DNA from 3 places in the Methylocaldum sp. genome. Region 2 is predicted to be linked to each of the others. Evidence: riboswitches for the same ligand, from Rfam matches in the RefSeq annotation. Region 2 holds a riboswitch; each other region holds the start of a gene.
What was found. A riboswitch is a leader RNA that binds a small molecule or an ion and turns the genes downstream of it on or off. The one in region 2 is predicted to bind cyclic di-GMP.
Positions count from the first base shown of each region.

Region 1: linked by a shared signal. The riboswitch ahead of ABJK70_RS06825 (hypothetical protein) and the one ahead of ABJK70_RS17940 (hypothetical protein) in region 2 are both predicted to bind cyclic di-GMP.
Region 3: linked by a shared signal. The riboswitch ahead of pepA (flocculation-associated PEP-CTERM protein PepA) and the one ahead of ABJK70_RS17940 (hypothetical protein) in region 2 are both predicted to bind cyclic di-GMP.

Region 1 covers NZ_JBDIVO010000048.1:4,083-7,331, forward strand. Annotated here, with positions in the region: gene ABJK70_RS06820 (hypothetical protein) at 1-498, opposite strand, end outside; cyclic di-GMP riboswitch class I at 613-701, opposite strand; gene ABJK70_RS06825 (hypothetical protein) at 988-1,896, opposite strand; cyclic di-GMP riboswitch class I at 2,009-2,094, opposite strand; gene ABJK70_RS06830 (hypothetical protein) at 2,360-2,488, opposite strand; gene ABJK70_RS06835 (VPLPA-CTERM sorting domain-containing protein) at 2,485-3,249, opposite strand, start outside.
Region 2 covers NZ_JBDIVO010000256.1:2,917-6,165, forward strand. Annotated here, with positions in the region: gene ABJK70_RS17930 (sialidase family protein) at 1-17, opposite strand, end outside; gene ABJK70_RS17935 (VPLPA-CTERM sorting domain-containing protein) at 14-817, opposite strand; gene ABJK70_RS17940 (hypothetical protein) at 938-1,774, opposite strand; cyclic di-GMP riboswitch class I at 1,857-1,935, opposite strand; gene ABJK70_RS17945 (class I SAM-dependent methyltransferase) at 2,642-3,249, opposite strand, start outside.
Region 3 covers NZ_JBDIVO010000136.1:83-3,331, forward strand. Annotated here, with positions in the region: partial or broken gene ABJK70_RS12875 (hypothetical protein) at 1-136, shown strand, start outside; gene pepA (flocculation-associated PEP-CTERM protein PepA) at 361-1,227, opposite strand; cyclic di-GMP riboswitch class I at 1,326-1,406, opposite strand; gene ABJK70_RS12885 (hypothetical protein) at 2,219-2,827, opposite strand; gene ABJK70_RS12890 (ExeM/NucH family extracellular endonuclease) at 2,887-3,249, opposite strand, start outside.

The sequences.
Region 1 (3,249 bases), on a different contig from region 2:
GAATTGCGATACTCCGGCATCCACGCAGCCCTGGGCGCTGCCGCCGCAGGACCAATGGATCAGGCCGAAGTCCGCTCCATGGCCCCAACCCTGTCCGCCGTTGTCGGGATCGGACCAGGAAAGGCCGCCGACCCGCAGCATTCGATCCGTGGGAAGGTCGGGATCGTTATTGTTGTTATAGTTGGCAATCTGCCGCTGCAGGCTGCTGCCGTTGGTGGATGTGGGCGTGCCGGTCTCGATGGTGCGGCCGGCCGCCGCCGCGCTGTGCATGCCCGCATACCACATGACGGGCAAACTCCCGGTATAGCCGACACCGCCGTTGGTCCAAACGCCGCTCGCGTCGGTGCCCGGCATTCCGTCGGCGCCGTTGATGCTGCCGCCGGTGCCGTCGCCGTAACCGGCGATGTTGAACGTGGCGTGCGCGTGAGCCTCGGGCGCAGCGACCAATGTTCCCCCGAGCATTCCCGCGAGGGCCAGTATTGTTGCCGTGGTTTTCATACTATGATTCGTCCTCGTCACTGTTAGTGGTCGTCCAAAAGCTCGTTAACAGTGATGTCCGCGGCGCTTCACCGTACCCAATGGAGCTGCGCCGCGGTCCTCCCCATCACACTAGGAGGCGGCTCGGCCGTCTCGAATACTCCATAGCATCGAGACCCGAAGCTTTCCGGCCCCGCCTCGCGGCGGGTGTGGCGATTCGGACAGACCTAACGGCGGTCCATCCCGACAAAGATCCCTCGGGCGATCCCTGCCAGCCGATTCCTTGCGAATCCGTGTGTATCGCGTCTTTTTATGAGCCCCCTAAGCGGCGGACCCGGCCTTTGCTGAAACAATAAATATGCCACTAAATAATCATTGCTAATCAAACAGATAAATCGCATGCAAACGCCACCGACGTGGCAAATCACGCAGTCTCATGGGTGATTCCACACAAAAGTTCCCCGCTTAGAGCGCGGAAAGGAAGGCGTGTACATACGTCGAGGTCTTGTTTCAGGCGGGAACGGCCATGACGTTCTTGCGGCGCTGTCCCAGCGTGACCAAACTCGCGAGGGCGCTGCCGAACAGCCAAACCGCCGCGGGGACCGGAACCGGTGCGGTGCTGATATTCAAGCTGTACTCCGCGATGTTCTGACTCCAGTTCCCCACGCCGGCGCCGCCCAGGTAGATGGAATAAACCTGACCGGCCAGGGCCAGAAAGGTCAAACCGTCTACACCGTCGACGGTGCCATCGTGAGTCAAGTAGCTCAGTCCTACGGTGCCGAACGGGTTATCGGCTTCGTAAGGTTTCGCGGGTGTGCATCCGGGGCAGTTCCAGGAGCCGTGATGAGAGTAACTGCCGGTACCGGAGTCCATGCCGGTGAAGACGGTGATGCCAAAGTTCTGAATGTCGTAGCCGGTTCCCGTAACCACCACGGGATTCAGTGTTACCCACATAGTTTCTTCGGCCTTGATCAAGCCAATATCGGTCTGATGTCTCCAGCCGGTCGGCCCGTTGGCTGTCGGAACTCCGCTGCCATTGACGCCTGCGTCCTGCCAGGCCCCGGCGCCGGTATCGATTTCCGCGGCGAAGCCGTAACGCGTTACTGCATCTGCTTTCGAGATTTCGAGCGTGTTGCCCGCGGAGTGAAGCTCGGCCGCCCAGTTCAGATGAGACGTACCGGCATAGCCGAAAGGCAGCGTGGTGGCACTGGCGGTTCCGACCCAACCCGGCGATACCGTCGGATAGGTCGGATTGCCTATACCCCCATAGTTCCAGCCGTCGGTGGCGGACAGCTCAGTGGTGGTGAAGGTGTTGTACATCGTATGCGCCTGGGCGCCGGAAACGGCGCCTACGGACAAGACGGTACCGGCGAGGGCCATGGCCACCGCTTTGGTCAGTTTGTTTTTGTTTTTGGACATAGGAAATTACCTCGTGCTGTTCTATGGAGTTGGTCTTTGTTTTCACATAGGCAGCGATGTCCGCAGCGCTCCCGTCAAAAGCGGAAGGCGCTCCGATCTCCCCATCACCGAGGGAGGCGGCCCGGCCGTCTTGGGATCAAACTCACAAGACCCGTGGCTTTCCGAACCCGCCTCGCGGCGGGAGTGGCAGGTGCAAAAGGGACTCCGCCCCGCTACGGTCTACGCTCCCCTTCCCCGGCAATGGTTTTCCGGTTTTCCGTAGCACAAAGCGCGTTCGAACCGGAATTCGGTCGAACCGGCCGATACCCCAAGAGCAATAAGCGCGCCTGAGGTAAACCGTTGATATAGCGCCATTTCTATGACGAACCTAACGGAAGCTGCGGGATATCCCATGTTTGTAGTGCGGGTATTCCAGCATGTGGCGACCCAAATCATCCGGAGGGTCAGTCAGCCAGCTCTTTCACTACACCGTTTCAAAGCGGCGATCGGCTGAGGCCGAGGCGATGAAACGGCCGGATATCGCCGACACCGGCGCATGCCACATGGTGCGCCCAGCCTCGAAGGCAAGCTCGACCGCCTTGTCCCGCATCATGCGGCGACGGCCTTGTGTCTGTGCCGCCCGACGAATCCCATCCCGGCCAAAGCACTGCCGAACAGCCAAATGGCGGCCGGTATCGGAACCGGAGAAGACGTGATGTTCAAGACGTAAAGATCCTTGTTTTGATTCCAATTGGCTCCGCCGCTACCGCCCAGATAAATGGAATAAATCTGACCGGCCTCCGCCAGGAAGGTCAGACCGTTGACCCCGTCGACGGTTGAATCGTGGGTCAAATAAGTTACGCCGGTGGTGCCGAACGGATCGCTCGCGGTGAAATCTAAGCCTTGAATCGGGCTATTCCATGCCTGATGGTTCTCATAGCCGGTACCGGTGTCCATACCGGTAAATACCGTAATCCCGAAGTTGGCAATTTCCGAATTGACGGCGGAGAGATTCAGCGTGACATAAGCATCGCTGTGCGACATCAACAACCCGATATCGGTGGTGTGCGACCAGCCCTGAGGGGTTGCTCCCGCGTCGAGCCAGGCGCCTCTAGCTGTATCGATATCCGCTGCAACGCCATATCTCGCTTGCGCATCTGCCCTGGAAATTTCCAGCGAATCACCCGCGTTATGGAGTTCGGCCGCCCAGTTCAACGCCGAAGAACCGGTGTAACCGAACGGCAGCGTCGTCGGGCTGGCGGTTCCCACCCAACCCGGCGATACCGTCGGATAGGTCGGATTGTTTATACCGCCATAGACCCAGCCGTCGGTTCCCCCATCGGTAGCGGGCGTTCCGGCGTTGTAGGTGTTGTA
Region 2 (3,249 bases):
AAACCGGACCGTATCATGCGCGGTAACTCCGGGATCTGCCGAACAGGCCGAATCCGGCGAGACCCGATACGAACAGCCACACCGCGGCCGGAACCGGTACCACGGTGGTTTGAAAACTGAAATCGCCGACGATCGCGCCCACGGTGCCGCCAAAATGCTCCCATCCCGGCCCGACCCCGAGTTCGCCCGACAGGGTGAACGAATTCGGGTCGAGCCCCATCGCCACGTTGAACAAGTTGAAGGATTCCGACCGGAAAGAATAATGGTTATAGAGCGTCCAGCCGGAGCGTCCGGTCTCGGCATCGATGTTGGCCGCGTCGAATTCCAGGGTGTAGTCTCCGGAGACGATGCGGTTGCTCGGCGATCCGGTATCGATCCGGAAACGGCTGACGCCGCCAAGACCGATCGCGCCGGTGACGCTGCCCGCGAAATCGCCCGGATCGAACGTCAACGTGGTCGGCTTGGTTCTCCGGCCGACCGGGACGTCGACGGTAGCGCCGTTGACGGCGAATTCGAGACCCGTGGCCGGGATTTCGCCGACGCCCGGCACTATATGATCTTCCAAAATTTGCGCGTTGTTGCGCACCGCCGCGGCTTGTGCATCGAAAAATTCCTCCAGATATATGGAAGGCGCATCGGTCGCGTCCAAGGAGACGGCGGCGGCCAGCGCATCCCGGTCCAGGTTCATGATCAATGCGCCGCCGGAAACGGTGGCGGCGGTCGCCGTTGCCGGAAGGAATGCCAACCATGCGGCTAGAAATGTCAAACAGGGTGCAAGAGTTTTGCCGAATCGCGAGAGTCGGTGGCGTGTAGTCATGAGGATAAGTCCGTAACAGGTCGAAGGTGGGAGCGTTTATCCGGCCGATTGGCCGGATAAACGCGATAGACGGCTCCCCGGGCGGCTCGGCAGCCCGGGTCGACGGCCTCTATTCGGCGATCAAGCGGATAAAGCCGCCTGGACCGACTTTCGGCGGGCGCCGGCCAGCAGGCTTAACAAGCCGCTGCCGAACAGCCAGACCGCTGCCGGCACCGGAACCACGGCAGGCGAAACCAGAGTGAAGGTAGCGGCTTTACCGGCGGAGTTCGAGCCGTCGCCGCCGAACAGGAAAGCGGTCATATTGGGTGACCACCAGAGTTCCCCGGTCATGAGCAATTCATCGCCATTGGTGGTAACGCTGATGTTGCGGGCATCGTAAGTGGACGTTCTGAAGCTCGTGTTGTTCCACAAGGTCCAGCCGCTGTTGACGCCGTCATTTCGACTCGCGTTGTATTCGAAGGTGTAATCTCCGGACGTCAATGTACCCGTGAAACTGCCACGGGTCATCACGACACCGTTCAACCCGATCTGGCCGTTGGCGATAAAGGCGGACGAGTCGACCAAAGCATCCTGACTGGCGTCCCAGGTCAACGTGGTGGGCTTGTTGGCGCGGCCGCCGGCGCCCGTTGGAATTCCGGTGCCGGTCAGATCGGCGGGATTGACGACGTATTCGAGCGTTGACGGCGCGGGGTAGGTGTTGGTGGGCACCGTTATGATATCCGCAATGGTCGAGTAAGTATCGGCCACCGCCTTGGGAAAGAAGTTCGCGACATAATATTCGGTTAGCCCGCCAGGACCGATGGTTAGTCCTTCCAACAGGTTGTTCGGGTTGGCATAGGTAACGCTAAAAGTTCCCCCGTGCAACACACCGGCATCGGCCGAATTGGCCATGATCAGGGCAGCCGCTGCGAGAATGGTCTGTCGGATCTGCATTTTCTTGACCCCAAATTTTTGCATGGATTTTTTCCTGTGATTTGAAACATCGAGAGGTTGTGCGGCAGGCTCGAGAAATCCATAGCCCTTGAATAACTCTCACAGGAGAGGCGGCCCGGCTGTCTTGAATACCAAGACCCGCGGCTTTCCGAGTCCGCCTCGCGGCGGAGGTGGCGAAGGCGTCTCGTCCCTGAGACCGATATCATCCTGGGCCAACGGACAGGCATGCGCCCAACCGCCAGTCGTCGCTGATAAGAACCGCCGAAATGACAATGACAATAAGGCTCGAAAACTGGCGTTCTTATCGGGCAAGTCAAGCTGCTAAAGCAGATACCGTGCCAGTGAGCAGGGGTATTCCGAGACTAACAAGCTGTAATTTGAAAATACCGGGGAACGGTGGAAGCAAAGCGTAATTTACCTGGGAACACATGCCAATTTACAGGCATGTCACGGGAAAGAGGCAGCGAGTATCAGTGCATTAACAAATGTATCGTTAATGCGTAGGTATCCCGGCGCCCATGGCGGATATCAATGCGCGACATACCGCATTATGTGGGGAGCAGGTTAAATGCCGCAATTCAATGCGCATGACATCATCATAATCTGTTGTCTTATTTGACATTAATCGTCTGTCCTGTGAAATCCCGCAAGGCTTAAGGCATACAACGTAATTATTCGATGGCAATCGACAAATACACCAGGGATATTCGGGACAAACTGCGTGATTCATGCTTTTGCGGGAATATTTCCCGATATTTGTAATCCATGGACTACGTTCAGCGGACCATGGATTATTGGACTTCGTCTGGGCCGCCAAATCAGCATCATTTGCCGGCCGCACAAACGGTCGCTGCGTGCTTGAAGATACCTTGGTTTCTTCGGTTCTCGTGCCTATCCTTCAGGACGCAGTCCTTCATCCGATCTCTTGTAGGCGATGTATGCCAAGCGTCGTTGAGCCAGAGGATGGCGGCCGTAATGGGGTGAGACGGTCACCTCGAAACCGGCGCCGGCGAGAAGACGTTCGATTTGGGCGCCGCCCAAAACGCCGATCCGGTGCCGCTCCTCGGAACGGCGGTAGCCGTGGCCGCCTTTCCTGAACACGGTAATGTCCCGAATCAACAGGTTTTCCTGCGGCTGTTCGGATATCTCCACCAACACCGCCCAATCCGGCCCTTTGCGCCAGGAGCGATAGTGCATGGGTTCGCCGTCCGAGCGGACAAGGATGTCGAATGCGAAAACGCCGCCTTTCGGCAGACAGGAAGCGATGTTCCGGAACAAGCGGTCAAGGCGCGCTTCCGACGGCGCTCCGTCGGCACAATAGTTCAGGGCTTCGCCCAGGGCCGTGACCGCGGCGCAAGGGCGGAAGTCCACATCGTACAGCGATGCGGTTTGAAACTGTGCTTCGGGCGCTGTACGCCGGGCCAGTTCGATCATCGGCGCGGAAACATCGACGCCCAAAACCGAATATCCGTGCTCCAGCAGTTTCCTCGCCCAGGTTC
Region 3 (3,249 bases), on a different contig from region 2:
CCAAGCAGCACAAACCCACTTTGCCGCCACCGAGGACAAACAACGGGTGTCGGCTAGCTCTTGTTGGAAGCCCTGCGCCGGAGGGGGCTCGCCGGCGCCGAACTGGCTCGCGCGCGGTGTTCGAGCCCGAGGGTGAAGTTCCTCAAGAGTTGTCGCGGACTTTTAGCGACGCTGCGTCATGAGGATGATAATTGCAGCACTGGCCTCGGCCGTTCCGGCTGGCGGTCGGCTCGAGGAACCGGACCGGGATAAGCGCCGGCCCGGTTGTGACGTTCGGCCGCGCCGTCTGCTTCCGCAGTCAGCGAAGCAGATTTGCACCGAATCCTCGCCCATTCACCAAATGGGCTTGCCATGCGAGGCTCACGCAGCCAATTTGCTGGAACGGCGAGAGATGACGCTCATGCCGGCCAAGGCACTAGCGAGCAGCCAGAAGGCCGCTGGAACCGGTACCGCCGTCAGCGTGAGCGATCCATCCGCCTGGTAGAGAATGCTCGTCGATGTAACCGGTATGCCGCCGACGGAAGAGATGGCGGGAGGTGCGGTGGGGTTTCTGACGAACAGGGAGAACAACGACTGGCCGCCGCCGATGGTATCGGGATCGTATACCGCCGAATCATAGAAACTGGTGTTTCCGACGAAGGTAAATTCGCTCGAGGTTACGCCAAGACCGGAAGGAAACTGGGTGCTTACCGTGACGACCCCGGTTCCGCCCGTCACCGATCCCTTAAGAATATTGGTGCCGTCCGTGATGCCCGTGTCACCGGTTACGTCGCGATTGACGGCGTTGTCGAAAAACAGGTCCAGCGAGCCACTCAACACCTGGAAGTTGATGGTCCACAGCCCGTTGCCCAGATTCTGCGCGTTCGTGACTTGTGTTTGGAAAGCCGACTGGGTGGTCAACTCGTAAGAGACGTTCAGTTTGGGGTTGCTCACCGTGGAGGTGCCCAACTGATGGTTGGTGACGTAAGACTGGTACACGCCTGAATAGATGTCTCCCACCGTAATTTGGGAGGGATTGGCGATCGTGTCCGGTACGAGCAATGCCAGACCGCCGTCGCCCGCCGCGAAGTCGTAAGTATCGAAGGGACCGACCGCTTCGCCGGCCGAACCGCCCACGACGGTGTAGTCCGCGGTACCCACCCAGTTCGGCAAGGTTGCCGCACCGGCAGTACTTGAGAATCCGACGCCCGTCAAAGCGAGCGCCGAAATGATCTTACTTGGTTTCATCCGAATTACCTTTTCACTGTGTTGACGTTGAACTCACAGTGATGTCCGTGATTCTGCCCACAGGTGGTGAGCGGTGCCACGGTCCTCCCCATCACTCGGGAGGCGGCCCGGCGATCTCGACAAACGCGAGACCCGTGGCTTTCCGGCCCCGCCTCACGGCGGGTGTGGCTCTTCGGCAAACACGTTCAGCTGGTCCTACAGCTTGACGTGACCGGTAACCGACCTAAGCCTCCTTGCTCATTTTTTCGAAATACCCGGTCAAATTAAGCCGAGACTGTTACACGTCAGTTAATGATTGGTTAAATCTATGTAATCAATTTATGACAAATGACTCGTCGGAGACCGATTAGGTGGATTCTGTCCAGTCTCCTTCTCCATGAGCCAGTGAGCCAGGCTCAAAAAAGTGGACACCATCAATCGCGTAAATCCGGTGATTGGTGGTGGAACGAGATGGCGAAATTACCGAGACAGCCGTTCAAGGCCGAGCTTCGTGCGCAGGTGATGAGATGAGCCAGCGAGGGGAAACCATTCGTGCTGGAAGCGGCGCGGCGGCAGCGGATGGCGATAGACCGAAGGCACTCTGCCGATACGCCAGGTCGAATCGGCGGATCAGGTCCCGCTTGGTCCCCGGCCGCCTGCATCCGTTGGTCAGGCACCTCGAAAAACTTCGAGGTGCTCGTAAGCCAAGCCCAAGCCGCGTTTGGGCTTGGCGAAGAGAAAAACCGCCGGGAAGGCCTTGGTTCGGAGCCTGATCACGTTTCCGCCAGCCGTACACCGGCCCGCGTCCACACGAAGAGCCGAGCGAATTGGGACGGGTTAGCTTTGGCAACGGCTGGGATCAAAGCCTATCTTCGTAGACTTAGCGCGTTTTCATCTCGCTCGTACGGCAAAACAGGCTTGGCGGACGTCGTTGGCGCCTTCGGCTCGGGTGAATGGATTCAAGCATTCGTAGGTCGGCAATCCTTTGCCGACAAACCCGTTGGCCCAACGGCTATCTTCGTAGACTGAGTGCGCCGATCGTACAACTTTTTCGGCATGCACTCCGCACCACCAGCCCCGAGATCCCGCTGGCGAACAGCCAAAAGGCGGCCGGTACGGGAACCGCGCTGGACTGAATGCTCAAGGACAGACCGGCATTGGCGGCGAGCGGCCCCGAGAGGCTGAAGAACAATCCTTGATTGGGTTCGGACGGATTGCCCAACACGCCCAAATCAATATTTCCGGCGTACAACGCCTGGAAATTGAGCGTCGCCAGAGTCAGTGTCTGATTAGCCGGAAGATTGGGGATGCCGGGGAAGGCCGATCCCGCCAAATCCAGTCCGAGCAGGCCGCTGTCATCGCTGAAGGACGGCGAATACGTGACGCCGGTGAACTGAGCGGCGGTACCGTTCAGCACCGTGTCGAATCCGAACGCCAGCAATTCATCGGAAGCGTCCAACCCATCGAAGGGCTGAGTCAACGTTAAATCGATACTGAAGCTGTCGCCAACCAGCACGGGGGCATTCCCGACCAAATTGAGCGACACCACGGCCGAGTGGGAAGGGGCCACGGCCAATAGCCCCAGAATGGCAATTGCGAGGCGGGCTTTAAAAGTCAACATCGTTTATCTCCAGTTAGGGGAAAGGGCCGCCTCGTTGCAAGGAGGCGGCCGATCGCTGTTTAAAGGCCTGCCTTGACACGATAGGCAGCGTAGTGGCCATACCAGCGCTGGTAGTCGGCATAGGTCACGCAGCCGACGCCGTCGTAGTTAGCCTCCGCCAAGTAGCCGGATTGGCCCGAACACTTGCCCAAGGCGGAGCGGAAGCGGTTCTGGTCCGCTACGTCGACGTCGCCGTCCTTGTCGAGATCGCCCGGCACCAGCACTTCCACCACGACCGGATCGTGGTCCGACGAACGATGCGGATCGGCACTGTAGAAGCTGGTGACCTGATCCGGCGTCTTGAAGTCGGTGTTGTAGTCGAGCGCGATTGGCTCGTCCGCGTTGATGTGCCATTCCGCGACGCCCTTGACCTGATAAGTGAG